3 regions of the Clostridium saccharobutylicum DSM 13864 genome follow, and region 1 is predicted to be linked to each of the others. Evidence: riboswitches for the same ligand, from Rfam matches in the RefSeq annotation. Region 1 holds a riboswitch; each other region holds the start of a gene.

Evidence for each region. Region 1 has a riboswitch for S-adenosylmethionine ahead of CLSA_RS01415 (trans-sulfuration enzyme family protein). Riboswitches for the same ligand answer to the same signal wherever they lie in the genome.
Region 2: it holds a riboswitch for S-adenosylmethionine, as region 1 does, so the genes downstream of both, CLSA_RS19390 (methionine ABC transporter ATP-binding protein) here and CLSA_RS01415 (trans-sulfuration enzyme family protein) in region 1, are expected to answer to the same signal.
Region 3: it holds a riboswitch for S-adenosylmethionine, as region 1 does, so the genes downstream of both, CLSA_RS14745 (S-ribosylhomocysteine lyase) here and CLSA_RS01415 (trans-sulfuration enzyme family protein) in region 1, are expected to answer to the same signal.

The regions. Positions count from the first base shown of each region.
Region 1 covers NC_022571.1:289,361-299,894, forward strand. Annotated here, with positions in the region: gene CLSA_RS01400 (HlyD family secretion protein) at 532-1,971, shown strand; gene CLSA_RS01405 (ABC transporter ATP-binding protein) at 1,977-2,714, shown strand; gene CLSA_RS01410 (ABC transporter permease) at 2,705-3,976, shown strand; SAM riboswitch class I at 4,299-4,415, shown strand; gene CLSA_RS01415 (trans-sulfuration enzyme family protein) at 4,655-5,803, shown strand; gene CLSA_RS01420 (trans-sulfuration enzyme family protein) at 5,930-7,066, shown strand; gene CLSA_RS01425 (MarR family winged helix-turn-helix transcriptional regulator) at 7,423-7,908, opposite strand; gene CLSA_RS01430 (TolC family protein) at 8,643-9,989, shown strand.
Region 2 covers NC_022571.1:4,453,647-4,464,180, forward strand. Annotated here, with positions in the region: gene CLSA_RS19360 (ribonuclease H family protein) at 1-222, opposite strand, end outside; gene CLSA_RS19365 (YkvA family protein) at 235-1,203, opposite strand; gene CLSA_RS19370 (4Fe-4S dicluster domain-containing protein) at 1,396-1,842, opposite strand; gene CLSA_RS19375 (DMSO/selenate family reductase complex A subunit) at 1,923-4,907, opposite strand; gene CLSA_RS23245 (hypothetical protein) at 5,414-5,566, opposite strand; gene CLSA_RS19380 (MetQ/NlpA family ABC transporter substrate-binding protein) at 5,643-6,467, opposite strand; gene CLSA_RS19385 (methionine ABC transporter permease) at 6,611-7,249, opposite strand; gene CLSA_RS19390 (methionine ABC transporter ATP-binding protein) at 7,249-8,217, opposite strand; SAM riboswitch class I at 8,321-8,442, opposite strand; gene smpB (SsrA-binding protein SmpB) at 8,739-9,209, opposite strand; gene rnr (ribonuclease R) at 9,771-10,534, opposite strand, start outside.
Region 3 covers NC_022571.1:3,392,082-3,402,615, reverse strand. Annotated here, with positions in the region: gene CLSA_RS14785 (V-type ATP synthase subunit K) at 1-299, shown strand, start outside; gene CLSA_RS14780 (V-type ATP synthase subunit E) at 368-958, shown strand; gene CLSA_RS14775 (V-type ATP synthase subunit C) at 970-1,971, shown strand; gene CLSA_RS14770 (V-type ATP synthase subunit F) at 1,964-2,281, shown strand; gene CLSA_RS14765 (V-type ATP synthase subunit A) at 2,291-4,069, shown strand; gene CLSA_RS14760 (V-type ATP synthase subunit B) at 4,062-5,441, shown strand; gene CLSA_RS14755 (V-type ATP synthase subunit D) at 5,445-6,086, shown strand; gene CLSA_RS14750 (MraY family glycosyltransferase) at 6,268-7,221, shown strand; SAM riboswitch class I at 7,496-7,604, shown strand; gene CLSA_RS14745 (S-ribosylhomocysteine lyase) at 7,751-8,212, shown strand; gene CLSA_RS14740 (vitamin B12 dependent-methionine synthase activation domain-containing protein) at 8,242-8,925, shown strand; gene CLSA_RS14735 (homocysteine S-methyltransferase family protein) at 8,915-10,534, shown strand, end outside.

The sequences.
Region 1 (10,534 bases):
AAAAAATATATATTAAAAGCAAATATACTACATATTTCTATTATTAATTAAAATATTTCTTTTTATTACGAATGATATACTTTTTATGCTAATATTATTGAATTTTTACAAGGGATAGTGTATATATTTTTATGTCAGCTAACTTTATATATAGATTATGATTTGATAAAAGATACTATACTTAATATATAAATAACTAATTGAAATAAGAAAGGATTTAAATTACTAAAAGATAATTGTGGAGATTTATCTCTGAAATTATAGATAATATTATAGATAAACTTTTTAGTTTTTAATTACGCCTTAATAACTCCAAGTGTTTAAGAAAAATTTAATGTTCTTTTACACTTATATTAAATTAAGAATGTTATACTTAATTACATAATAAACTTATTTTGTGTAATCTATGGATTAAATAATGGTTGAAATAGGAGGAAGGTTAAGAAGAAGCTAAAAAATATCAAAAATATTTTGGTTATTTATATTATTCATAGATTAAAAAAGTTATGAAAAATGGGGGTAAATTTTAGAATGCTAAAATTGAATATCAAAAAATTAAAACCTAAAGGTATAAGTTCTAATACTTTAAAACCAAAAAGGAAATTAAAGGAAAAAGTGATGCTTTTAATTATTGCATTTATAGTAATTATAGCTTTTATAATAGGTAAAGTAATTATGCCTAAGCCATTACCAAGTGCTAAATGCACGACTTTGTCAAAAGGAGAAATTGTAAATAAGGTAAGTGTTTTGGGCAAAATAAAAAGTGAAGAGTCTACTAATATATATAGTACAGTAGATAATGTGATTAAAGAAGTTAATGTAAAAGAGGGAGACAAAGTTAAGGCAGGAGATGTTTTAGCGATATTAGATTCATCAGGATTGGAAAAAGATCTTGAACAACAAACAGCAGCTGCTGACGCAGATGATGCTAGTATTAGAGCCGATATTGATTCTACAAAAAAGGCATATGATGATGCATTACGATTACATGATGAAAGCGTGAATTCGGAAATAAAAAATGCTGAGGAAGCTTTAAGAGTAGCAAAGATTAATCTTGATGATAAAAATAAAATATATGAAAAGAATAAAACACTGTTTAGTGCAGGAGCAATTACAGAGAGCGATTTAGATAAAACTAAAATAGATTTTGAGACTGCAAGTTCAGATTATGAAAAAGCAAAAGTATCATTAGAAGATTCTAAAGCTAAATCTGACCAAGCATTAAATACAGCTAAAAGTAGTTATGATACAGCACAAGCAAAAGGCAGTGATAAAAGTAAGCGTATTGGAATTGAAAAATTAAAACAACAATTAGACAATTGTACAATTAAAGCTACTACCGATGGTACTATTACAAATGTAAATGCTGTTGTAGGAAATCCAGGTAGTGGAGTTTTATTTCAAATTGAGGACTTGGACAATATGGAAGTAACTGTACCAATTAAAGAAGTTGATATACCAAATGTTAAGTTAGGGCAAAGAACTGAAATAAAAACAGATGCAACTGGAGAGGAGATTATTTCTGGAGAAGTAACGAGTATTAATCCAGTTGCAGGAAAGGAAGTTATGCCTCAAAGTCAGGGTAAGTCAGGCAGTGGCATGCAACCTCAATCTCAGGATACAAGTTCAGATTCAGGATTTGAAGCTAAGGTTAAAATTAATGACAAGAACGAAAATATGAGAGTAGGAATGAGTGCAAGAGTAAATATTATTACAAGTGAAAAATCAGACATTTATTCAGTGTCATCAGAGAATATAGTTGGAGATGGAGATAATAAAAGTATATATGTAGCAGAAAAAGATGGTCAAAAACCAAATGAGTATATAATTAAGGAATTACCAATAAATACAGGACTTGAGTCTGATTTCAATATTGAAATTTCAGGTGAAGGAATTTCTGATGGAATATTCGTAATTGATGATCCTTCAACATATAAAGTTGGAGATAAAATCCAAATAAAAGAAGGGTGAGTTCTTTGAGTGAAAATGTAATAGAAATGAAGAATATTGTTAAAAGTTTTTATATTGGGACTCCTAATGAGTTGAATATACTTAAGAATATAGATATAACAGTAAAAAAAGGTGAATTTGTATCAATAGTTGGAACATCTGGTTCTGGTAAAAGTACTTTGATGAATATAATAGGAGCTCTGGATAGACCAACTTCTGGAACATATATTTTAGGTGGTACAGATGTTAATGAACAAACAGATAATGGATTGTCAGAAGTAAGAAATAAGAAAATAGGTTTTGTATTTCAAACATATAATTTAATACCAAGAAGTTCAGCTTTGAAGAATGTTGAATTGCCAATGCTGTACTATGGAATGAATAGACATGAGAGAAAGGAACGGGCAGAGCAACTTTTAGAACTAGTTGGAATGAAAGATAGAATGAAACACCAGCCAAATGAATTGTCAGGAGGACAGAAGCAAAGGGTAGCAATTGCCAGGGCGCTTGCCAATGATCCAAGTATAATACTTGCAGATGAACCAACTGGAGCACTTGATTCAGTAACAGGGAGGCTTGTTATGGATTTATTTCATAAGGTACATGAAGTAGAAGGCAAGACCATAGTTCTTATAACTCATAACTATGAACTTGCAGAAGAAACAGAGAGAATTATAACATTAAAGGATGGAAAGATAGTAGCAGAAGAGTATAATGATAAGTATATAAGAAGATTTCCAAATGGTGAAAAGATATGTTTATAAAGGAGAATATATTACTTGCAATAGCAGGTTTAAAATCAAGTAAAATGCGTGCGCTATTGACAATGCTTGGAATTATAATAGGAATATCATCTGTCATAGCAATTTTTTCCATTGGAAATGCAATTACTTCTACAGTTTCAAGCGAATTGGATAAATTAGGTGGCAATAATATGTCTGTTCGGATAAAAGAAAAAAGTGAAGACAATGATCAAGGAGAAAGCAGATCAAGTAAATCACTAGAAGATAGAGATCTTATTTCTTTGGATCAAATAAATTCAATTCAGCAAACATTTTCGGATAGAATTAGCAGTATAAGTATAGAGACAGATTCGGGAAATGGAAAAGTAAAGGATGGATATTTATATAATAATATAGCTGTTACAGGAGTAAATGACGGATATAAGGATGTTAATGGTGTCAAATTAATTAATGGAAGATTTATTTCTGACAAGGATATTAAAGGAATGAAAAAAGTTGCTGTAGTTTCGGATAAACTTGTTAATAATATGTTTAAGGGTAAGAATAATCCTTTAGGTAAAGAAATTAAAGTTTATATAGAAGGTAACATCGAAACATATGTTGTTATAGGGGTATATGAATATGAGCCCCCTTCTTTTCTTGAAGGGGGAGGAACTGCTACAAAAGAAAAAGATATACAAACTAATTTATATATTCCTATAACGACAGCAAAAGCAGGAGAAGAATATAAAAATTATTATAGTTTCATGATTAAGCCTAATACGAATACTGATTCAGAAAAGCTTATGAAAGATATGAAAAAATATACAGATAAATTATATAAGGATAATAAAAATTGGACATTAGAAGTTAGGAACTTTAAAAATCAAGCACAATCATTTACAACGATACTTAATTCAATATCATTGGGTGTATCTGTAATTGCAGCTATAGCTTTACTTGTAGGTGGAATAGGTGTAATGAACATAATGCTTGTATCTGTTACAGAAAGAACAAGAGAAATAGGAACAAGAAAAGCTCTTGGGGCTAAGAGTATTCATATAAAAATGCAGTTTATAACGGAATCAGTTATAATATGTACAATTGGTGGAATTATAGGAATGATACTTGGAATTGGAATGGCGGCAATTACATGTAAATGCTTAAAGTTACCAGTATCTGTATCTGCTCCGATAATTTTAATAAGCTTTACATTCTCAATGGCAATTGGAGTATTCTTTGGGTATTACCCTGCTAAAAAAGCAGCCAGCCTTGATCCAATTGAAGCATTAAGATATGAATAATAAGGCACATTCAAATAAATATGGAGAGATAATTAATTTAAATGAAGTTAATATTTCTTATTAATCTAAGGCACAATCAAAAATAATAGATCAGTATGCTTCCATATTTTACGTCATGCTTCATCAGTAAATTTAGCTAATAGAGCCACTATGAGCTGAATTCATCTCCTTGTCTGACAATAAATATGCACCGTATCTTTGGTCTATTATTTTTTTGCTTATAATTAATTACATAGAAAGTCGATAAATTTACTAAAAAATGTTGACATAAAGGTTTTATCAAGTATAATTAATAGTGACAATTAAATATTTAGATAAGTTAATCTTATTAAGAGTGGTGGAGGGACCGGCCCTATGAAGCCCAGCAACCTGAAAAAATCTTCATTTAAATTTTTTCGTTGGTGCTAATTCCTGCAGGAGAAATCCTGAGAAATGAGAGGAAAATTAAGTTTCATTAAAACTTATTATTATGACTATTTTGTCACTTCTTATTTCGAGAAGTGACTTTTTTATTTGCAAAATTAATATAATTTTTAAAGTTACAATTAATTTTGAGTGTTTGAATTTTATCTTTGGAACTATAAAACTAAATATAAAATAAGGCACATTCAAATAATAAAAAACAATTTAGGTACATATCTAAAATTAAAGAATCAAGTAAATAGAGGGGGCATAAAAATGACAATAAAAAAATCGTTTGAAACAATTGCAGTTAATGGAGTATCAGGTGGAGATAGAAGAACAGGGGCAATAAGTTTTCCTATATATCAATCTGCTACATTTAGACATAATGGATTAAATAATAGTACAGGGTATGATTATTCAAGAGCTCAAAATCCAACAAGAGAAGAAACTGAAAAGACATTAGCAAGTTTAGAAGGTGGAAATGAGGCGATAGGTTTTTCAACAGGAGTAGCAGCAATTACAGCCTGTATAAACTTATTTAAGGCTGGTGATCATGTTATTTTATCAGATGATTTATATGGTGGAACTTATAGATTATTTAGTGAAACTTATAAGGAATTTGGATTAGAAGCTACATTTGTAGATACAACCGATACAACAAGTATAGTAGAAGCTATAAATGAGAATACAAAGGCAATGTTTATAGAAACTCCTTCAAATCCAATGATGAAAGTAACTGATATAAAAGCAGTAGCTCAAATAGCTAAAGAGCATGATTTATTATTAGTTGTAGATAATACTTTCTTAACACCATATTATCAAAGGCCATTAGAACTTGGAGCTGACATAGTAATTCATAGTGGAACTAAATTTTTAGGTGGCCATCATGATTTATTAGCAGGATTTATAGTTGCAAATGATAATAATATAATAGAAAGATTGAGAAGAATTCATATGTCAACAGGAGCGACATTATCTCCATTTGATTCATGGCTAGTTTTAAGAGGAATTAAGACGTTACACATAAGATTAGACAGAGCACAAGAGAATACTTTGAAGGTAGCAAAATTTTTAGATAACAATCCTAAAATTGAAAAAGTATATTATGTAGGATTAGAAAATTTTGATGGATATGAATTGAATAAGAAGCAAGCAACTGGATTTGGAGCAACATTATCGTTTAGAGTTAAAGATAAATCATTAATAGAAAAAATACTTAATAATGTAAAAGTAATAAGATTTGCAGAAAGTTTAGGTGGAGTTGAAACATTAATAACATATCCAATTACTCAAACACATTCAGAAATTCCAGAAGAAATTAAGAAAAGATTAGGTGTTGATGAATATTTACTTAGATTATCAGTTGGTATAGAAAACGTAGATGATTTGATAAATGATTTGGATAATGCAATAGGAAAATAAATTTTATGTTTTAATAAGGGACAATCAAAAAAATAATAAATTAGTATACTAGCATATTTGTTTTATTATTTTCTTTCAGGTGATTAATAAGCAAAATAAAATAAAAATAAGAATGGGGCGTTAAATATGAATTTTGGAACTAAATTAATACATGCAAGCGGAGATATAGATCCAGCAACAGGATCTGTAAGTACTCCAATATATCAAACATCAACTTTTCATCAATTTGATATAGATAACTTTGGAAAATATGACTATTCAAGATCTGGAAATCCAACTAGAGATGTATTGGAAAAGTTAATTGCAGAGCTTGAAGGCGGAGAAAGAGGTTTTGCATTTGCATCAGGAATGGCAGCAATTGCATCAGTATTATCGATATTTTCAGCTGGAGATCACATTATAATTTGTGGTGATGTTTATGGTGGAACATATAGAGCAGCAACAAAATTATTTTCAAGATTTAATATTGATTTTACTTTTGTAGATGCATCAAATATTGAAGAGATAAGAAGCGCTTTTAAGGAAAATACAAGAGGACTTTATTTGGAAACACCTTCAAATCCATTATTAAAAGTTACGGATTTAAGAGCTGCTAGTAGAATTGCTAATGAGCATAATGCAATAACAATAGTAGATAACACTTTTATGTCTCCATACCTTCAAAGACCATTAGAACTTGGAGCAGATATAGTAGTTCATAGTGCAACTAAATTTTTAGGTGGGCATAGTGATGTATTAGCAGGACTTGTTGTTACTAAAACTAAAGAACTTAGTGATAGGGTTTATCAAGTGCAAAATACATTTGGTGCTGTTCTTGGACCACAAGATTCATGGCTTTTAATTAGAGGAATTAAAACTTTAAAAGTTAGACTTGATGCACTTCAAAAAAGTGCACAAAAATTAGCAGAGTGGCTTGAAGGAAGAGATGAAGTAGAAAAAGTTTATTATCTTGGACTTGAGTCAATGGAAGGAAGAGAGTTACACTTAGAGCAAGCATATGGTGCAGGTGCAGTTTTATCATTTAAATTTAAAGATATAGAAAGAACAACAATATTTTTAAACAATGTAAAAAATGTAGCTGTAGCAGTAAGCTTAGGTAGTGTTGAAACTATAGTTTCATATCCAGCTAAAATGAGCCATGCAGCAATTCCAAAGGAAGAAAGAGAACAACTTGGAATTACAGATACATTAATAAGAGTGTCTGTAGGATTAGAAGATATAGATGACTTGTTAGGTTCATTCCAAGAAGCAATAGAAAAATAGATAAAGCTTTGGATTTAGATTTATGTGGTGACTAACCGAAATGAGAAATATTTTTGTTACGTAGGACTATGAAAATGTCGCTGAAAGGTTCTAAATAGATGGTTGCATTCACTTTAGCATGTTCCCACTGTTCAGTGTGACAGGCTAAAGTGGAACAACCATCTATTTAGAACCTTAAGCAGATCATTTTCAAGGCCTACTACACAAAAATATTTCTCATTTCTAGTAGATATATTAACCACAAATAAGTCTAATTCTTAAATTGGATATTCATACATGTTCCTTAAGCAAGTTAATGACATGCAAGAATGGAACAACTTCTGCCGAAGAAATCCTACAGTCATTTTCACAATCACCTATTTAAGCTTTTTAAGTACAGTTATAACATTTGATAAAGAGTTATCTAATGTAGAAACTTCGTTATCAGAAAGAGATGATATTTTTTCAGCTAACGAATATGAGAATGCTTTACGAAAAGCATTTAATAAATCATAAGCTTTTTCAGTTAGTTCAACTCTAAGAATTCTTCTGTCGTTAGAATCAGGGTATCTATTAACTAATCCACAATTAATTAAATTATCTATAATTGGAGTCATATTAGATTTTGATATTCCTAAACTATATGCTATTTGAGAAATGGGAGATGAATTATAGTTTAGAAGGTAAAAAACAACTCTAGCATGTGAAGGTGGAATTGAAAGGTCTGAAAAGTGCTCTTTTTCATTATCAAATGTTAATTGAAAAATTTTTGCTATGTCCTGCACATTAGTTATACTATTTTGAATAATACATAAAAAGTCTACCATTGAATCTGCGACTTTGAATAAATTATCTTTATCCATATTGAAACAATCCTTCCTAAGAGAATATATGAGTAAATTATAAACTATTAATAAGGCATAATCAAAAAAATAACCAATTCATCTGCTAAGCCTATTTTTATCATAGGAAGCTCGACTCGCATGCGCTTGTTGAGTAAGCGATTCATACCAAATCATAGATTTGGGTTCATTGCTCATGTCAGCATATTCACCTAATATCCCACTGGAAGATCAATATGTTTTCTTACCTGATGAAAAATAATCATGACATTTTGGAATTGTTATTTTCTTTCATATGCCTAATTTGAAAACAACATAAAAGGTTATTGACTTATAATAGTTATAAAAATATAATCAATATTATGAAATAGTATCCTATGATATTAATAATTTGGGAAATTAATTCTTACATATTGAATATATTTCAAAATATAATTTAGAATTAAGTTTCATTTAAGGAAAATAAAATATATTTTGATTATTATTAATATTAATTAGTTGAAATTGTTGTTGGAAATATATTGGGGTATTATAATTTAATTAATATTTTAGATAATTTACAACAATTTAGTTTATAATTAGTTAATATATATATGATAAACTTTAGTTTAGAGTTATGTGTGTAAATTATTAAAAAGTCAAATATTAAATAACATTACATTATATAAAGTTTAATTAAATAAAGTAGTTTATAGATTTTAAATAGATTATATATTTTCATAAGTAAGTCAAAATTTACGAAGAGGTGAAATAAAATGAGAAAGAACATAAATAAGATAATAGCAATAGCTATTGGAATAAGTGTAATGAGTGCAAATTCTCTACCAGTATTTGCAAGTGAAACAGGACAAGCTACAGCATCAGTAAGCACAAGCTCACAAAGTGTACAAAAGAATATACTTACTGTACAACAAGCTGTAGATGCAGCAATAGCAAATAGTGATAAGTTAAAATTAAAGACTAAGGAAATACAAAAATATAGAGATGAAATTAAAGTTCAAAGAAAAATTAATGATGCAAAAAAGGATGTTGCTGGGGACCTTGATCATGATGCAAAGAAAGTTATAGACTTTCCTTATGATAAGCTTAATATAACAGCAGATCAAACAGAACAAGAACAAAATTTTATGAAAGATCAAATTAAAAATGATATTACAAGTCAATATAATGACATTGTTTCAACTGAAGTAGCAATAGATAAAGCAAAAAAGAACATAGAAATACAAACTACTAAATTGAATAATTTAAAATTAAAGAATCAATTGGGGTTAACAATAGATACAGATGTAACATCAACACAACTTCAAATTCAGACTTTGAAAGATACTGTAACAGCTAAGGAAAATACTTTAAAAGACAAAAAAGATTATTTTCAAGTATTAACAAATTTGAATTTAGATAATTATACTTTTGATCATAGTTTAGATTATAAGACATTTAGAATAGATGGAACTATTGATAAATATGTTTCAGATAAATTAGATGAATATTTTAAATACAATGAAAAGATGTTTAATCTTGCTAAAGATAATGTTGGAAATGTAAAATCTGCTAGTGATTATGATGCAGATGTTGATGATCAAATACATGATTTCAAAGAACCTAATAAAAGTAGCTATTCAGATATAACAACAACAGCTGCTGTTAAAATTAAAAATGCTGATGGAACTACTACTAGTGGAGAAGTCATTAATAATATTTCCGCAGAATCTCAGTGGAAAAGTGCAGAGAGTACTTATGAGTCTGATTTAAGCAATTATAGCGGTTACTTAGATTTAAAATATAGCGTTGATAGCAGTAGAGTTACGATAGATGAATCAAAGAAGACTTTAACAAACGCAATAAAAGGATTATATTCACAAGTGCTTGATTTAGAAAATCAAATTGCCCAAGTACAAGAAAATATTAAGTTAACTAATAAACAGCTTGAATTTGCAAAATTACAATATGATTTAGGATTAACAACAAAATCAGATTATGATAACACTGTGTTAAAAGCTCAAGATCTTGATACAAATTTAAGAACTCTTATTAATAACTACAATATATTAAAAGATAAAATTCAAGAACCATGGTTAGTTGCTGGTAGTAGCAATCAATAAATTAGATATAGATGATTTAAAGTAAAAATATAGAATGCTTTTTAAATATTGAAAATTGGGAGTATAAAATGAAAGTAAGATATCAAATTTTCATTTTAGATTCTCAATTTTCTTTTATTTTTTTATGTGAATTAAATAAAAAAATGTACAAATTTAAGTGAAAAGTAATATTATATATTATAGACAAAATTTTTTTATATGATAAAATATACGCAAGGGTGTGAAATCCATATGGAAAGGTGTGGTAGTATAAAGAATATAAATTTTAGATGAAAGAACTAAAAGCGCCAGAACTTAAGTGGTAATTTAAATTATAAATTTAAATTGTTAAATAAAACTTAGTGGTTGTATTTTTATAAGTGAAATTTAATTTGATAAATTATAGATGAGATGAAAATTAACTATCTTATAATTAGTTTATTGATTAAATCTAAGTGGATTTCTTATTAAGGAAATTCAATTCACATACGTTCACTGAGTAAGTTCGATTAGCCAAATCATAGATTTGGAATCTCACTTAAGTTGACGAGGTTGGGGAGTTATCG
Region 2 (10,534 bases), 940 kb from region 1:
ACAGTCCTTTGGATAATTTTCATCACTCTTCTTAAGCATTCTATTTCCTTCATTTAGATATGCATTGGCATCATTCATACTTTCAAAGCTTTTATATTTAGCTCCCTTTACTCCCTTAACATATAATAAGCATTCTGCCCATGTATTAACTATTATATTTTCTATTTTTTTATTATTCTTAAAATCAAATCCTGATTGAATTGCATAAACTTTTTTCGCCATGTTTTTTCCTTTCTATAACGTTGATAATTCTTCTATTACCTCATACAGCCTTTGTACATTTTGAGCTTTAGTAAAGTTACTTAAATATTCAATTCCATTTTTTATTACTACAAAAATATCATTTTTCCCTGTCCAATTTTCAACTATTATAGAAATTGGTACATCATTAAGTATCTTATTTAATGTAAAAAATATAACTCCAACATCATCAATAACACCTATAAATGGTATTCTGTTTGGTATTAGATTTGTTGGTACTGTTATATAAGCTATAGATGCTGACATTATCAACTTAGTTTTTATTGAAACTCTCTTATCCTTAAGCAATCTATATATTAAAGAAACTATATCTGGTAATACAAATATATAATCTTTATATTTTTTTACGTTAGTAGGTAATTTATCTTCTAAAATCTTTCTTCCCTTGGAATAATTATCTTCTATTTTAGCTATTGATTCGAGATTCAATATATCATTTTCACTTTTCTCTTGTTCTTCTATTGTATCCGTTTCAACTGTTTTTATTAGTTCTCCAGCAATAGAAATATTAACATCTCCAACTTCTACCCACAATTCATCTCTCTTCATGAACATATCATTAATATTTATATCGACAAAAGGAACATTTTGAAGTATCTTTTTCACATCGATAATTACATTATCTTTATTACTTTCAATATAATACTCATTAATCGCTTTAGCTAATTTCTTCAATACAAAACTTCTAAACATTCTTAACATACCAAGATTTAATATTTTAACTTTAGATATTCTAAGATGAATTTTGTTATTAATACAATCTATTAATTCTGCCTTAACAAGGAAATCTATACTAATTCCACTTTTAAAATTTCCTTCTACAATCAATGAATTATTTATCTTTATACTTTTTAATGTCAATCCATCAATTTTAACAAATTCATTGATAATGCTTAATATATCACTTCCAAGCAACTTAACTTTCACTTCTGATATGTTCATACTTCATTCCCCTTTTAGAGCATATTTCTAAATTATTCAAATTAACATATTTTATATTTTCACTTAAAAGTATACAATAGTTCAAAGAATTATTAAAGACATGCTTTCCATACTAAGGTAATTCAGCTTATGATCATATTTTTTAATTATGTCTTAGACACAGTCAAAAAAATAATAATTTCATATGCCTTATTAATCTACACTTTTTATGCTTAATAGATGCAATGGGCATGCATCTATGCATATTGGATTTTTACCTTCATTAAGTAATACTATACACATATCACATTTTATAGCTTTTCGAGTTTGTTGTTGCATTTGTATAGATTTATACGGACATGCATTTGCACATGCACCACAACCAATACATTTTTCCTCATTTATTATAACTACTCCATCTTTAACTCTTTTTATTATTGCATTAACTGGGCATATTTCTATGCACATCGGTTTATTGCAATGATTACAACTAGTACTTCTATAATTTACTTTTATATTTTGATTATGATCTATGACCTCTTCACTGATTACTCGTCTTAAATTAATTCCTACTTGCAACGAATGTTCATCCTTACATGCTTGTTGACATGCTTTGCAGCCAGTACAATACTCATTTTCTTGATTAAATTTTAACTGCACAACTTATCCTTCTTTCTCTACTAATTTTTAGGCACATGGAAACAATGAACTTTTTATTTATTTTCACGTACCTTATTCTTTTAAATGCGCCTTACCTCTACTAAATTACTATGTTGCGGGTTTCCTTTTGCAAGAGGTGTTGGTTTTGAAATAGTAAGAGTATTAATATTTCCTCTAATATCAATGCCTTCATTATTAGCTCTATACCAAGCACCTTGTGCTACCGCAATTACTCCTTTTACAATACGCCTTGTTATATGTGCTTTAATTTGAATTATTCCTCTGTCATTCCAAACCTCAACCAAATCATCTTCTTTGATATTCCTCTCCTTTGCATCGCTTGGATTAATCCACATTTTATGTGGCTCTATTTCTTCCATCCAATCATTATTATCATGAATAGAATGGCATCTTGTCTTTGTATGCCAGCCTATCATCTGGAGTGGAAATGTTTCTCTCTTGGGATCATTTATTCCCTCAAATGCACCTATATATTTAGGTATTGCCGGTATTTCTTTTGGATTATTCAAATCATATAATCTCTTAGAAAATATCTCTATCTTTCCTGATGGTGTTGGAAATGGATTATTATAAAAATCTTCAATTTGCTCCTTAAACGCAATATAACTATCTCTTGGCTTATATTTATAAACTCCTCTTTTAGTAAATTCGTCAAACTGTGGCAGTTCTGGTTCATTCTTTCTAGTTTCTTCATAAATAGCTTTTGCCCACTCTTGTACTGTTTCATGTCCTTCTGTAAATTTTTCTTTAAGTCCTATTTTTTCTGCCACTTCTTTTAACCAATCATATTCAAATCTACCATCAAAAAGCGGTTCTATTGCTTGATTGTTATACATTATATAATCTCCTTGAGACCATGGAGTTGTAATATTTACGCCTTCGAATACAGATGTTCCAGGAAGTAATATATCTGCAAACTTAGCACTTGGTGTCATAAATAAATCTGAACATACAATAAATTCACACTTAGATGTATCCTTTAAAATTTCTATAGTTCTATTAATATCTGAATGTTGATTAATCAATGTATTTCCTGCCAAATTTATTATCATTTTTATATTACTTTTTAATTTCTCTACACCTTGAACACCATCATTTTTTGAAGTCATTTCTGTTCCTCTTAAAATAGCATCTGTCCATAGGAAAGTAGGAATTTTAGCTTTATATGGATTATCAAGAACATCTAGTTCTGGTTCTTCATGCTGCTTTATATAAGTAGCTCCAGCTGCACTCCCCCCTTTAATACCTACATTACCTGTTAAACATGCTAACATAGTAGAACTTCTTATAGTCTGTTCTCCATTAGAGTTTCTTTGCGGACCATAGCCTTGCACAATAGCTGCTGGTTTAGTTGTAGCATATTCACAAGCAAACTTATAAATAGTTTTTTGATCAACGCCTGTAATTTTCTCAGCCCATTCAGGAGTTTTCGGAATTCCATCTCTTTCACCAAATACATATGAATAATAGTTTTCTCCCTTATCAACTCCTTGTGGCATATGATACTTATCAAATCCTAAACAGTATTTATCCATGAACTCTTGATTTTGTAAGTTTTCTGATAAAATCACATATGCCATAGCATCCATAAGAGCACTGTCTGTTGTAGGTTTAAGACCTATCCATTGATCTGCAAATCCAGCTGCCGTATCACTATATCTAGGATCTACAACTATAATTTTTGCACCTGCTTCTTTTGCTTTTTTTAAATAGTATCCCATTAATGGATCAAAAATTGTTTCTGCTGGATTGTGTCCCCAAAGTATAATCAATTTAGAATTTAACAAATCCTTTGTACTATTACCCGCGTAAATTGTGCCATATGTATATGGTGTTGTATATTTAATACATGCACTGCTATAATCATTATAATATCCTAAATATCCTCCATCTAAAGCTAATAATCTTCTTGATAATCTATCTCCTCTTAGAACTGCACTAACTCCTGTTGAATAATTAACATACCTTGATTCAGGTCCATATTCTTTTTTTATTCTCTGAATTTCTGATGCTATTATATCTACTGCTTCTTCCCATGAAATTCTTTTAAATATGCCTTCACCTCTTTGTCCAACCCTCTTCATTGGATATTTCAAACGATCTGGACTCAAAAATGTTTTTCTATACCCTCTACCTCTGACACATGCTCGAATTTGCGGCCCTACATCACTTTCTTCTTCTGTATCTGTTGTTAATTTAATTATATTTCCACCTTTTACATGTGCTTTTATTATGCAACGTCCACCACAATTATTACGCCCTGAAGTTGATATAACTTCCGTCTTTTCTTCTTGCTTTATTTCATCCTCGCTAAGCTTATACAAACCTATCTGTTTTTCATCATCTTCATGTAATTGTATATTAACATCATTGTTATTAAATATTTTTATTTCTTTCAATTTTAACAGAGAATCTATTTCTTGATTGACATAATCTAAAACTAAATAAGATATTTCTTTATAAAATTGATGTGTTGATTTTTTTCGTAATATTTCACAAAATGAAGATAAGAATGTTAAAATATGATTATTTAAAAACTCCAATTGTCCATCTACATATTTTTTAAACTCATCTATATCATCTCTTATTAAACTTTTTATCATAGATTTATTAAGCCAAGCCATGAAGCTAAACTCCAGTCCAATATGATCACAAGGTTGCTTTATATCTCTGATTACCCCAATTCCCCATTTTTTATAATACTGTTGAACCTTTAAAGTATTTTCATCTAATAAAATATTTTCACTACCCTTATATACTGATTCCCATAATGGAAGATTAAAACCTCGTGTTCCTTCAAACAAAGAAGAATATTCCTCGTGTATCTTTATCCATTCTTCATTTTTGTATGACTTTAATTTCTTTAATTGTTTAATAAGCAATTCTACTTCTTTTAATTCAACTTTTTCAAATTGTTGAATTTTTTTATAATCTAAAAAATTATCTATAATTTCTTTTGATGGCACTTTCAATAAACTTACTGCAAAGAAATTATATGTCCATATCTTTAATTGAATTTGACTTTCCAATTCTTGTTTATTCATCTTTTCTATTTCCTTTCTCATATCTTCCTATAAAATTAATCGAATTAATTATAATTAGGCACAATCAAATAAACAACAAATCCATCTACTAGCCTATTTTCCATCATCCTGAGTCAGAAAAATCGCATAATAGACTTATGATGGCACTTTGCTTCCTTGTCCTATGAAAAATATGCACCTTTAAAGAAGCAGCTATGCTGCATATAAGAACATCTCATAGCCGCTTTGGGCTTGTCATTTATTTTCATGTGCCTTAAATAAGCATTATAAAATAATATCAAAATTCATAACAATATAGATGCGGATGGGATAAAGTACATTTTATAGATACAGATACTCGATAATAACACTAATTAAACTTTATCAAGTACAAAATCTTGCTTAATCACATCATTCTACTTAAATAAACAAATAACAAACCATACTTATACTTCGGAATATATTCCAAACTAGAAAGAAATGGTGCTCTTTTGTTGAGTGTTACATTGAGAAAATGATTGTAGGATTTATTCATCACAAGTTGTTCCATTCTTGTATGTCCTTAACTTGTTTAAGGAGCATACTGGAATGGGTACAACTTGTGATGTTAGAAATCCACAATCATTTTCTCTAGTAACCGAAACAAACAGAGCATTATTTCTTTCGGTTACTTGCCACATAATCTTAAGTTACAAGTTATTTATCTATATAAAAATAAGGATGAACTATTGCTCATCCTTATTTTTATATTATAATTTAAAATACTGGAATTACTGCTCCATTGTATTCTTTTTCTATAAATTCTTTAACTTCTGGTGAAGTCATTGCTTTTACTAAATCTTTAATTTTTTGTTCATTTTCATTACCTGCTTTTACTGCAATTATATTAGCATAAGGCTTAGCAGCTTCTGAATCTTTATCTTCTATAATAATAGCATCTGTAGATGGATTGAATTTAGCTTCTATTGCATAGTTACCATTTATTATAGCTGCATCAACATCATCTATTGATCTTGGAACTGCTGCCGCTTCTAATTCACTAAACTTCAAATTCTTTGGATTTTCTGTTATATCTTTTGGTGTAACTAATTCACCATCTGAAATTTTAATTACTCCCTTTGATGCTAATAACTTTAATGCTCTAGCTTCATTTGATGGATCATTTGGAACCGCAATTGTAGCTCCATCTTTAAGTTCATCTAAACTTTTTATTTTATGAGAATATAATCCCATTGGTTCTAAATGAATAGCTCCTACTGATACTAAATTTAGCCCCTTTGATTCATTTTGTTCTTTTAAGTAAGGCATATGTTGGAAGAAGTTTGCATCTAATTCACCTTCTGATACTGATGTATTTGGTTGAACATAATCATTAAATTCAGTTACTTCTACTGTATATCCTTCTTTTTCAAGTAATGGTTTAGCTATATCTACTATTTCCCTGTGTGGTTTTGGTGTTACCCCGATTTTTATTACCTTATCTTCTTTAGATGCTGTATTTGTAGATGTTCCTCCACATCCTACTAATCCTAATGCGACTACACCCGCTAAAGCTATTGATAAAATTGATTTCTTTTTCATATTTATTACCCCCATTTTAAGCTTATGCTTTAATAATTTGATATCTAATTATTAAGATTTTTTATAATATATTTGCAACTATAAAATATATAAAAGTTTTTATATATTTTATAGAAAATAACTTCTTAATTATATATTGTGAATTATTTTGATAATTTATTATAAAAATAATTTCCTAAAAGTTGTAGAACTTGTACTACTACAATTAGAATAATACATGTTACTATCATTACGTCTGTTTGGAATCTTTGATATCCATATCTTATTGCTACATCTCCAAGACCTCCGCCTCCAATAGCACCTGCCATTGCAGAATATCCAACAATACTTATTATTGTAAGAGTTATTCCTGACATTATCGAAGGAATTGCTTCCTTAAGCATAACTTTAAATATAATTTGAGTATTTGAAGCCCCAAAAGACTTTGCCGCTTCTATTACACCTTTATCTACTTCTCTTAAAGATGATTCTATAACTCTTGCAACAAAAGGTGCTGCTGCAACTGTAAGTGGAACCATTGCTGCCACTGTCCCTATTGATTTACCTGCAATTATTTTTGTTAAAGGTACAATTATTACCATTAATATAACAAATGGAAAACTTCTTAATGTATTAACAATAAAATCTAAAATATTATAAATAATTTTATTAGGTTTTAAGCCATCATTTGCAGTAACTGTTAATAAAATTGCAGGTATAAAACCTAAAATTACAGAAAATGTAGTTGATACAAAAACCATTTCTAATGTTTCTATTAACGCTTTTCCTATTATTTCGTTCATTACTTAAGCACCTCCCACAAAATTTCTTTACCTTCAAGGTACTTTAGAACCTTATCTTTATCATTTTCGCTTATATTTATTACAAGCCCCCCTAATACTTCACTTCTAAATTTTTCAAGTTTACCCCAAACTATTGAAAAATCTATTTCTAGCTCTCTCGCCATTTTAGTTATAAGTGCATTCTCTGAAGAATTACTTGGGAAAAATAACTTAATATTAACTCCGCTCTCTGGCAATATTTCTTCTTCATCTTCTTCACCTAGGAATTTCTTTAATGAAGTTCCCGGCTTTAAAAATAAATCTTCTGCTCTTCCTTCTGCCTTTATTTCTCCACCATCTAATAATGCAACTCTTTGACACACCTCTTTTATAACTTCCATTTGGTGAGTAACCATTATTATTGTTATCCCTAGCTCTTTATTAATTTTAGAAAGTAAAGCTAAAATATCCTTTGTAATCTTAGGATCTAACGCTGATGTTGCCTCATCACAAAGTAATATCTTTGGATCCAATGCTAATGCTCTTGCTATCGCCACTCTTTGCTTTTGTCCACCACTAAGTTGCGATGGTTTGCTTAGTTTTTTATCCTCTAAGCCAACTAATTTAAGTAAATCTAATACCTTAGTCTCAATTATTTTCTTATCATATCCCCACACTTCAAGAGGAAGTGCAACATTATCAAATACATTTTTTCTTTGTAAAAGATTGAAGTTTTGAAAAATCATCCCTAAATCTTTTCTAAATTCTCTAAGTTCTGAACCACTTAACGAACAGACCTCTTTCCCCATTACATTAATAGATCCACCATCATAAGTTTCAAGTCCATTTATACATCTAAGCAATGTGGATTTACCTGCCCCACTATGTCCTATTATTCCATAAATTTCACCTTGCTTAATGCTCATTGATACATCTTTTATAACTTGTGTTTTCCCAAAACTTTTAACTACGTTTTTTATTTCTACCAAAACACATTCCTCCCTAATTGTCCTTACTTAGTTTCCGGATAACTAAAAAACAAAAGCGCTAGAGAATAAACCTCTAGCGCGCAATACACTACACAAATTTACCCTCTCATCTACCAGCTAAAAAAAAGCTGCAGGAATTAGCACCGTATAATATATTGGTAAATGAACCACTATTTCGGTTGCTGGGCTTCACAGGGCCAGTCCCTCCGCCACTCTTGATAAGATATCAGACTATTTAATTAGTTTCTGACATGATTATATAAATATTCTTTTATTTTGTCAACAGTTAAATAATAATTATTATTAACTGCTTAATCCAAAGTATTATCATCGGATTAATTTTATTATATATGCTTGTTTAATATATTGCAAGAACTTTTTAATTTTTATTTTAAATGCACAACAAATTTCTACACCAAATAAAATAAAAAATAAAAAGCCTCCTAAAAACAAATTTTAAGCAACTTAAGCACAATCACAAATAACAAGTCCATCTACTAAGATTAATTTTTTCATATGCCTTAATATCTATTTCTTTCTTTTATAGCTCTGTCAATATCTCTCTTTTGTGCTTTTTCAAGCATTGCATCTCTCTTATCATAATTTTTCTTACCTTTGCATACTCCAAGTGCAACCTTAACCTTACCTTCTTTTAAATAAAGTGATAAAGGTACTAAAGTATATCCATCTTGGCATACTAAAGCATCTAATCTTCTTATTTGATCTTTATGCAATAATAATTTTCTTTCTCTTACTGGATCTACATTAAATATATTTCCTTGCTCATAAGGACTTATATGCATGTTCTTTATAAATATTTCTCCATTGTATATATCAGCATAACAATCTTTAAGGTTTACTCTTCCTTTTCTTATAGATTTAACCTCTGTTCCAACTAAAACCAATCCAGCTTCCATTGCTTCCTCAACAAAGTAATCATGTCTAGCCTTTCTATTTTCAGCTAATGAATTTTCATTTTTCTTTCTTACCACTTTAATCACCTACTATGGCTATATTTCTTTAGAGACATTGAAAAAATAAAAAGTTACTCTTCTAATTCTTTATAATTTCAACTTTTTACTTTCCTTCATATGCCTTACTTAAGATTATATTATACGCATTCCTACAAATCAACTTTAGAAACATATAGAAATATACATATATCTATATGTTCTAATTAATAAAATCCATAAATAATAAATTTTGCTATTTACTTCTTTTGCTGAGACCGAGAATTTATGAATAAAATTTTTTATAACTTATATATATTTATATTTTTAATTTTCAAGTAAAATTAAGTTACTGTTACTTATTTTGATACAAATTATTTTTCAAAACTTACATATTAAAAATAGAATCTAATTGTTTATTTTAATAATGCTAAATATAAAATAATAGTTAACTTTAATTTCAAAATAATATTCTGAAGAATGATTAAATAAATATTCTTCAGAATATCTCTATTAATTATAAAATATCTTATATATTCTATAATTATTTAAATTCTATAACTTGCCCTCTCTAAGCTTTTTTCTATCGTATCTTAGTCTCCTTCATTTAATTTGAATTTGACTATCATCTTTATCAGCTATTTCATCTTCTCTCTTAGGTTCTTCTGTAATTCTAAAGAAAATCTCTCTATTAGCTATATCTACATCCACACATTCAACTTTAACCTTATCTCCTAATTTATATACCTTTTTAGTTCTTTCTCCAGTTAGTGAAAGATGTGATTCATTAAATACATAATAATCATCATTTAAATCATTAACATGAACTAACCCTTCAATTGTACTTGGTAATTCAACGAATATTCCAAAGCTTGTAACTGAAGATATAATTCCTTCAAATTCTTCTCCAATTCTATCTTGCATATACTCTGCTTTCTTTAAATCATCAACTTCTCTTTCAGCATCTTGTGCCTTTCTTTCCATTTCTGATGACTGCTTAGCTGCATATCCAACTATATTTTTCAACCTATTGTATCTCTTTTCATCTATTTGTGCATGCAAATATTCCTTTATTATTCTATGAATTTGTAAATCTGGATATCTTCTTATTGGAGAAGTAAAATGACAATAATATTGAGCTGCTAAGCCAAAATGTCCTATACATGCTGGTGCATATTTAGCTTGCATCATTGAACGTAATAATAAGGTACTTACAACAGTTTCTTCATTTTGTCCTTTAACTTTCTCTAAAATTTCTTGGAAACTCTTAGGATGTATTTCTTCTGTCCAACTAATATTGTATCCTAAATTATATACAAATTCCTTAAACTTTGTTAGTTTTTCTTCATCAGGGCTTTCATGGATTC
Region 3 (10,534 bases), 2.0 Mb from region 1:
TATTACCAGGAACTCAAGGGTTGTATGGATTTGTTATTGGATTAATTGTTTTTCTTAAATTAAAACCAGAAACAACATTGTCTCAAGGAGTGTATTTATTATTTGCTTGTTTACCAATTGCTATAGCCGGATTATGGTCAGGTATTGCTCAAGGAAAAGCAGCAGCAGCTGGTATTCAAATATTAGCTAAAAATCCAGAACATAATACTAAAGGAATAATTTTAGCTGCTATGGTTGAAACATATGCATTATTAGGATTTGTTGTATCATTCTTATTAGTAAACGGTGTATTTAAATAAGGCACATGAAAAAAATAACAGACCAGAGATGCGTCGAATATTTTGTGCCAGACAAGGATGTGAATATAATGTCTAACATAAACAATTTAACTTCTAAAATTATGAAGGATGCGGAAGATAAAAAAACATCTATATTAGCTCAGGCTGAAGATGAAAAAAGAAAAATTATTAATAAGAAGCAGCAAGAAGCTTATGAAAATGAAGTAGTGATCATAGAAAAAGCTAAAAAAGAAGCTATTTATAAAAAAGAAAGAATAATTTCAGGAGCAAAGTTACAAGCGAGAAATAAAAAGCTAGAATCGAAGCAAAAAGTTATAAAAGAAATTTTTGACTTGAGCATACAAACATTATGTGATTTATCAGACGATGATTTTAAAGAATTTGTTAAAGATTCTATATTAAACATGGATATATGCGGAGAACATAACTTAATTTTAAATGATTATGGAAAAAAGATGATTGACGAAGATTTCTTGATACAAATAAATAATGAACTTAAATCAAAAGTAATTGTGATTCTAAGTGAGGAAACTAGAAACTTTATGGGAGGATTTATACTAGAGAAGAATGGAATAGAAGTAAATTGTACTTTTGAAGCTCTAGTTAATTCACTAAAAGATGATTTAAGAGCTGAAATAGCACAAGTATTGTTAAGTTAAGGAGGTTAACTATGGATAAGATGCAATTTAGCCAAGTTATACCAAGGATTAGAGTATATGAGACAAAGCTCCTTAATAAAGCTCAAATTGATAGGATGATTGATTCGAATTCTGCTTATGAGTCATTAAAAATTCTTAAGGAAACTGAGTATGTTAATGTCATGACTGATATTAATAAAGCAGAAGATTATGAATTGATGCTAAGTAGAGAATTAATTAGAGTATTTGATTTAATGTATTACATAAGTCCAGTAAAAGGCATTATTGATTTGATGAGCATTAAATATGACTACCATAATATAAAAGTGATTTTAAAAGGAATTTTTTTAAAAAAAGATTTATCTTATCTTTTAATAAATGTGGGAACAATTGATGCGTTAAAATTAAGAGATTTAATTAAAAGTGATAATATAAGAGAATTACCTATAATTATGAGAGATGCAATTGAGGAGGTAAATAATAATTTTCAAAATACTAAAGATCCTCAGTTAGTGGATATTATATTAGATAGATATATGTTTAAGTCATTGATGCAAATTAAAAGTGAAATAAAAGATACTTTCGTTGATAAATATATTACAACATTGATTGATTCTACAAATTTAAAAACTTTGTTAAGGATTAAGAAACAAAATAAAGATAAAGAATTTTTAGCTAGAGTTATTATTGAAGGTGGCTCTATAGATAAAAATAAGTTCTTGGAAATTATAAATGATGATCCAGAAAACATATATACTAAATTTGCTCATACAAGTTATGCGGGTTTTATTAAAGTTGGTATAGATGATTATATTAAAAATAAATCTGTTAGTTTATTAGAAAAATTAATTGATAATTACATAATGAGCATGATGAGAGATGCTAAAATAATACCGTTTGGAGTAGAACCATTATTGGCGTATATTTATGCTAAAGAAACAGAAATAAAAATCATTAGAATTATAATGGTTGGCAAGCTTAATAATATTGGTGCAGGATTAATAAGAGAAAGGCTGCGTGATATTTATGTTTAAAAAAATAGGTGTAGTTGGAGATAAGGATTCAGTTTTACCGTTTAAAGCACTAGGGATAGATGTTTTTCCAGTTATACAGTATGATGATGCTAAAAATATAGTTGATAATTTAGCTAATAATGATTATGCAATTATATTTGTGACTGAGCATATAGCACAAGATATTGAGGAGACAATAGAAAGATATGATAAAAAGACTATTCCTGCAATTATATTAATTCCAAGCAATCAAGGTACGTTAAATATAGGAATGCAAAGAATAAAAGATAATGTGGAAAAAGCAGTAGGCATGAATATTTTAGAAAGGTAGGTTGATAAGGTGAAGATTGGAAAGATAATTAAAGTTTCAGGACCTTTAGTAGTTGCTGAAAACATGGATGAAGCTAACATATATGATGTGTGTAAGGTTGGGAAAAATGGCCTTATAGGTGAAATTATCGAAATGAGAAATGATAAAGCATCAATTCAAGTTTATGAAGAAACATCAGGAATAGGACCGGGAGATCCTGTTGTTACTACAGGTGAACCATTAAGCGTTGAACTTGGACCGGGACTTATTGAATCAATGTTTGATGGTATTCAAAGACCTCTTGATGCGTTTATGGAAGCAGCTCAATCTAATTTTTTAACAAAGGGTATATCTGTTCCATCATTAAACAGAACAAAAAAGTGGAGTTTTAAACCAATAGTTAATATTGGTGATGAAGTAATTCCTGGGAATATTATAGGGACAGTTCAAGAAACAGCTGTGGTGGAGCAAAAGATAATGGTTCCATCAGAGATAGAAGGTAAAATAAAGGAGATTAAAAGCGGAGAATTTACAGTTACTGAAACAATATGCATAGTTGAAACTTCTAGTGGAGATAAAGAAATTACTTTAATGCAAAAATGGCCAGTAAGAAAAGGAAGACCATATAAATCTAAAATTAATCCAGTTGAACCTATGATTACAGGTCAAAGAGTAATAGATACTTTTTTTCCAGTTACTAAGGGTGGAGCAGCTGCAATACCAGGTCCATTTGGAGCAGGAAAAACAGTAACTCAACATCAGATTGCTAAATGGGGTGATACTGAAATAGTTGTTTATGTTGGTTGTGGAGAACGTGGAAATGAAATGACTGATGTATTAAATGAATTTCCAGAACTTATTGATCCTAAAACTGGTGAAAGTTTAATGAAGAGAACAGTTCTTATAGCTAATACTTCAAATATGCCAGTGGCTGCAAGAGAAGCTTCAATATATACAGGTATTACGATTGCTGAATATTTTAGAGACATGGGATATTCTGTATCAATTATGGCTGATTCCACTTCAAGATGGGCTGAAGCATTAAGAGAAATGTCGGGCAGACTTGAAGAAATGCCAGGTGATGAAGGTTATCCAGCATATCTTGGTTCAAGGCTTGCGGATTATTATGAAAGAGCCGGTAAAGTTGAATGCTTGGGTGATGAGGGAAGAATAGGTTCAATCACAGCTGTTGGTGCTGTATCACCTCCAGGGGGAGATATTTCAGAACCAGTTTCACAATCTACTCTTAGAATTGTTAAAGTATATTGGGGATTGGATGCAGAGCTTGCATATCAGAGACATTTTCCATCAATAAACTGGTTGAGTTCGTATTCGTTATATGGTGATACTGTTGATAAATGGATGAACGAAAATGTTGCAGAAGATTTTGGAGAATTAAGATTAGAAGCTATTACAATTCTTCAAGAAGAATCTAGCCTTTTAGAAATTGTAAGGCTTGTTGGTATTGACGCACTTTCAGAACAAGATAGATTAAAATTAGATGTTGCTAAATCAATTAGAGAGGATTATTTACAACAGAATAGTTTTAATGAAATAGATACACATACATCGCTTAAGAAACAATATAAAATGTTAAAACTTATTATCAGTTATAAGAGAGAAGCAGAAAAAGCATTAGAAAGTGGAGTTTACTTAAGTGATATATTATCTCTTGAAGATTTAAAAGATAGAATTGCAAGAAGTAAATATGTATCTGAAAATCAATTACATAAAATCGATGAAATTTATACAAATCTAACAAGTTCAATTAATGATTTAATAAGCAAAGTAGGTGAAGTAAATGCTTAAAGAATATAGAACTGTAACTGAAGTGGTTGGTCCTTTGATGGTTGTTGAGGATGTTCAAGGTGTTAAATATGATGAATTGGTTGAAATTCAACTTCAGACAGGAGAAAAAAGAAGAGGAAAAGTTCTTGAAGTTAATGGATCAAAAGCTATGGTTCAAATTTTTGAAGGATCCAATGGAATAAATTTAAAGGGAACTAAAGTAAGGTTTCTAGGTAAACCGCTTCAAATTTCAGTATCTGAAGATATGTTAGGAAGAGTTTTTGATGGTATGGGAAGACCAAATGATAATGGACCAGATATAATACCAGAAAAAAGATTAGATATAAATGGTGAAGTTATTAATCCAGTAGCAAGAGATTTTCCATCAGAATTTATTCAAACAGGAATATCAGCAATTGATGGACTTAATACTTTGGTTAGGGGACAAAAATTACCTGTGTTTTCAGCTGCAGGACTTCCACATGTACAGCTTGCAGCACAGATTGCTAGACAAGCCAAGGTTTTAAATTCAGATTCTAAGTTTGCTATTGTATTTGCAGCTATAGGTATTACTTTTGAAGAAGCGCAGTTTTTTGTTGATGAATTTAAATCAACAGGTGCAATAGATAGATCAGTTTTATTCATGAATCTTGCATCTGATCCAGCTATAGAAAGAATAGCTACACCAAGAATGGCATTGACTGCAGCTGAATATTTAGCGTTTGAAAAGGGAATGCAGGTTCTTGTTATTATGACTGATATTACAAATTATGCCGAAGCATTAAGAGAAATTTCAGCAGCGAGAAAAGAAGTTCCAGGAAGACGTGGATATCCAGGATATTTATATACTGATCTTTCCACACTATATGAAAGAGCAGGAAGATTACGTGGCAAAGAGGGATCCATAACTCAAATTCCTATACTTACAATGCCAGAAGAGGATAAAACTCATCCGATTCCAGATTTAACTGGATATATCACAGAAGGACAAATAATTCTTTCAAGAGAATTATATAAGAAAGGCATAATGCCTCCTATTGATGTTTTACCATCTCTTTCAAGATTAAAAGATAAGGGGATTGGGAAAGGGAAAACTAGAGAGGATCATGCAGACACTATGAATCAATTGTTTGCAGCATATTCACAAGGTAAGCAGGCAAAAGAATTATCTGCAATTCTTGGGGAATCAGCTTTATCAAATACCGATAAAAAACTTGCTAAATTTGCTGAAGCATTTGAAGCAGAATATGTATCTCAGGGATTCGATACAAATAGAACAGTTGAAGAAACTTTAGATTTAGGATGGAAATTATTAAAGTTGATTCCAAGATCTGAACTTAAGAGAATTAGGGATGAATATCTTGAAAAATATATGATAAGAGAGGAAGAATAGTCTATGGCAAAATTGAATGTCAATCCTACTAGGATGGAACTCTCTAAATTAAAAAAGAGATTATCAACATCAATAAGAAGCCATAAGCTTTTAAAAGATAAACAAGATGAGCTAATGAGACAATTTATTAGTCTTGTTAAGCATAATAATGAATTAAGAAAAGAAGTTGAGAGTGAGCTTCAAATCTCACTTAATGATTTTGTTATGGCAAGAGCTGTCATGAGTTCAGAATTTTTAGAAGAAGCCATAGCTTATCCTAAGGAACATATTTCAGTTGAAGTTAGTGAAAAGAACATAATGAGTGTATCTGTACCAGTAATGAACTTCAAGAGACAACTAAAAGAAGATGAAGGTAGTATATATCCATACGGTTTTGTAAGTACCTCCTCAGAACTTGATGATGCTTTAGCTAAACTTTATGATGTTTTGCCAAGTTTGCTTAAGCTTACTGAAATAGAGAAATCATGTCAGCTAATGGCTAGTGAAATTGAAAGCACTAGAAGAAGAGTTAATGCTCTTGAATATAGGACGATTCCAGATCTTGAAGAGACTATAAAATATATTAGGATGAGACTTGATGAAAATGAAAGAGCGGCTACAACTAGATTAATGAAGGTTAAAAATATGATAGAGCAAAGAGGATAATAGAAAACTATTTATTTTCACGTGTCTAAACTTAATAATTTTGTAATTGATATAGAATATCTTTAATAGTATAATCAAATAGGTAGTAAAAACCAAATTTGAGATTAGATATTATGACAAGACTTTCGGCATATTCAAAAATATTATTTATTTTCATGTGCCTAACTAAGGAGTAGATAAGATGGATTATATATTAGAAATGGTAGTTGCAGCATTAATTGCACTAATTACCATGCCATTTCTTATGAAACTAGCTAATAAATTAGAATTTACAGATAAACCAAACAAAAGAAAACAACATAGAGCACCAACACCATTATGTGGAGGAATAGCATTATATTTAGGTTTTTTTATTTCGTATTTTATATTTATACATAATGATATGGAGCAAAAGATTGTTGTGTTTATAGCAGCAACGCTAATATTATTAATAGGACTAGTTGATGATTATTATAAAACAAAGGGAAAAGAATTTCCTATATCTCCCAGACTGATAATTCAATTATTATCAGCGATATTAGTATTTAAATCAGGTATTAGATTTGTTGGATTCACTAATCCATTTACTAGTGAGTTTATTACACTAAGTCTAACAATACAGTTTATACTAACAATAACTTGGATATTTGGGGTAACAACGGTAATCAATTGGTCTGATGGAATGGATGGATTAGCTGGAGGAATATCATTTATTTCAGCAATGACGTTTTTTGCGGCAGCATTAATATTAAACCAAGATCCTCCATCTGCTGATGTATCTATGATATTAGCGGGAACAACTTTAGGATTTCTTTATTATAATAAATTACCAGCACGAGTATTCATGGGAGATTCAGGAGCTAATTTCTTGGGATTTATTTTGAGTATTACTGCATTGGGTGGTGCATTTAAACAAGCGACTGTATTGAGTTTGTTTATTCCAATATTAGCTTTAGCTGTACCTATATTTGATAATTTATTTGTTATATTAAAAAGATTTTTAGAAGGAAAACCTGTATATCAAGCAGATAGAAGTCAAATACATTTTAGACTTGAGGAAAAAGGTTTTTCAAAAAAACAAGTTGTTATATGTATAATGTTACTAAGCTTAATGTTTAGTGCGATTTCAATAATACTGCTATTAATAAAAAGATAAAATTGCTTAAGATTATATCTTGATTATACATAGTTTATTACAAACAATTTAATATATACCAAGGTACTAATTTAATATATACAAGTGTACTGATTTATATAATTTATTATTAAATTTAAATAAATATATTGTAAATTTAATTTTTAAATAAAATTAAATTGTTGTTACTTAGTCTAATATAAATGACTTTTGAACATATATATTATAATTTTATTAACATTTCAGAATAAACTTTACAAAGTTAAATTAGTAAGATATAATTAATTAAATATTAAACTTATCAAGAGTGGTGGAGGGACTGGCCCGAAGAAACCCAGCAACCAATATATTTTATAAATATATGTGGTGCTAAATCCTGCAGTGTAAAGACTGATAGATAAGGTATTTTGAGCTTTTAGCCTAAAGGAATACCTTTAGGCTTTTTTTATTCTTTAGAAAATTAATAATTCAATTTTCTAAGAAAAAGTGTGCTCAATAATTATATTGTTATAAAAAATATATTATTTAAAATATGGAGGAATGAAATATTATGGAAAATAAGAATGTAGAAAGTTTTGAATTAGATCATAACAAGGTTAAGGCACCATATGTAAGAAGATGCTGTGTACTTGATGGAACTCATGGGGATAAGGTAACTAAATTTGATTTAAGATTTTTACAACCTAATGTTGAAGCATTTGGAACAGCAGCTATGCATGGCTTAGAACATCTATTAGCTCATGAATTAAGAAATCATTTAGAGGGAGTAATTGATTTATCACCTATGGGATGTAGAACAGGATATTATCTTTCTGTTTGGGGAGAAAGAGAAGCTAGTGAAATTAAAGAAGCATTGGAAACTTCATTAAAAATAATATTAGATGCCAAAGAAATGCCAGCAGCAAATCCAACTCAATGTGGAAATTACAGAGATTTATCTTTATTTGGTGCTAAAGAATATGCAAAGAAAGCTTTAGAAAAAGGATTTTCATTAAATATTTATGGAGAATAGCAATAAGCGATAAAGTAGGTGATAATAATATGAATGCTTTCGAAATTGATATTAATAAAGAGGAAGTGCTTCGTTATCTAGGACATAAAGGTCAAGTTATTGATGATAACATTATGAATATTATTGACGAATGTAGAGAAGAAATAAAAAGAGTAATTACACCTAGGGAAATTCATCAATATAACGATATAAAAATAATTGATGAAGGTGTTGAAATTCTTACTACAAATTTAGTTTTATATGGTAATGATATTAAAAATCACCTGAAAGATTCTAAAAAGTGTGTTTTAATGGCAGTGACGCTGGGAAATGATATTGAAAAGAGAACACGATTATATGAAAAGACTAATTTGACAAAGGCACTTATATTGGATGCATGTGCAACTACTGCAGTAGAAGAAATCTGTGACATAGTAGAGAATTCTGTAAAAGAAAAAGCAGAAATCCAAGGTAAAGATATAACATTTAGATATAGTCCAGGATATGGGGATTTACCTTTAGAAGTGCAAAATAATTTTTTAAGAGCGTTGGATGCTCAAAAGAAAATTGGACTTACAGTATCAGAAAATAATTTATTATTTCCCAGAAAATCTGTAACAGCAATAATAGGAATCATTGATAAAGGTACTGAAAAGAAGAAAAAAAGCTGTAAAGAATGCAGTAACTATGAAAATTGCAGCTTTAGGAGAGAGGGAGAAACTTGTGGGGCTTAAAGATTATATAAAAGATAATATACTAATATTCGATGGAGCAATGGGGAGCATGCTTCAAAAGAAAGGATTGAAGTTAGGTGAAAATCCAGAACTTTTGAACATAACGAAACCATCAATAATAGAAGAAATTCATAAAGAATATATTGCAAGTGGTGCAAATGTAATAACAACTAATACATTTGGAGCTAATGAACTGAAATTAAAATTATGCAATTTAGAGGTTGAGGTAGCTGTTGATCAAGCTATAAGAATTGCGAAAAAGGCAAGGGAAAATAGTGACACATATATTGCATTAGACATTGGACCTATAGGAGAATTGCTTGAACCTATGGGAACATTAAGTTTTGATAGAGCATATGAGATATTTAAACGTCAGATTGTTCAAGGTGTGAAATCAGGTGCAGATTTAATATTGTTTGAAACTATGACTGATTTATATGAACTTAAAGCAGCCATACTTGCAGCAAAGGAAAATTCCGATTTGCCAGTATTTTGTACAATGACTTTTGAGGAAAATATGAGGACATTTACTGGTTGTTCACCTGAAGCTATGGTACTTGTTCTTGAAGGCTTGGGCGTGGATGCACTTGGAGTTAATTGTTCACTTGGACCAAAGCAATTGGAACCTATTGTTAAAGAAATTTGTGGTTTATCTAATATACCAGTAATGGTTCAACCTAATGCTGGACTTCCAACACTGTCTATAGGAAATGAAACAAAGTATGATGTGACAAAAGAAGAATTTGCGGAAACATTATGTGGTTTCATTGACTTAGGTGTTAGAGTGATTGGAGGATGTTGTGGAACTACACCAGATTATATAAAAGAACTGTGTTCTAGAGTAAAAAACAAAAATCTTCAACCTATAAAACAGCATAATTATTCTGCAATTTGTACACCTTCAAATGTAGTGAAAATTGACGGTGTAAGAATTGTAGGAGAAAGAATTAACCCAACAGGAAAAAAATTATTTAAAGAAGCATTAAAAAATGAAGATTTAGATTATATTCTAAAACAAGCTGTTTCACAAGTAGAAGATGGAGCACACATTTTAGATGTAAATGTTGGTTTACCTGAAATTGATGAGCCTAAAATGATGCATAAAGTTATTAGAGAAATACAAGGAATAATGGATACACCACTTCAAATAGATTCATCAGATCCTAAAGCAATAGAAGCAGGTCTTAGGTATTATAATGGAAAACCTATATTAAATTCAGTAAATGGAGAAGATAAGGTATTAGATAGCATACTGCCACTGGTGAAAAAGTATGGAGCTAGTGTAGTTGGGTTAACTTTAGATGCAAGAGGGATTCCGCCTAAAGCAGAAGAAAGATTTAAAATAGCTGAGAAAATATTAAATAGAGCGATAGAGTATGGTATAAAAAAAGAAGATGTATTTATTGATTGTTTAGTACTTACTGTATCAGCTCAACAAGAAGAAGTTCAAGAAACACTAAAAGCTGTAAGAATGGTAAAAGAAAAATTAGGTCTTAAAACTTTACTTGGAGTTTCGAATATATCTTTTGGACTTCCAAATAGAGAATTTATAAATGAAACATTTTTATCACTAGCATTAGCTAATGGTTTGGATTTACCTATAATGAAT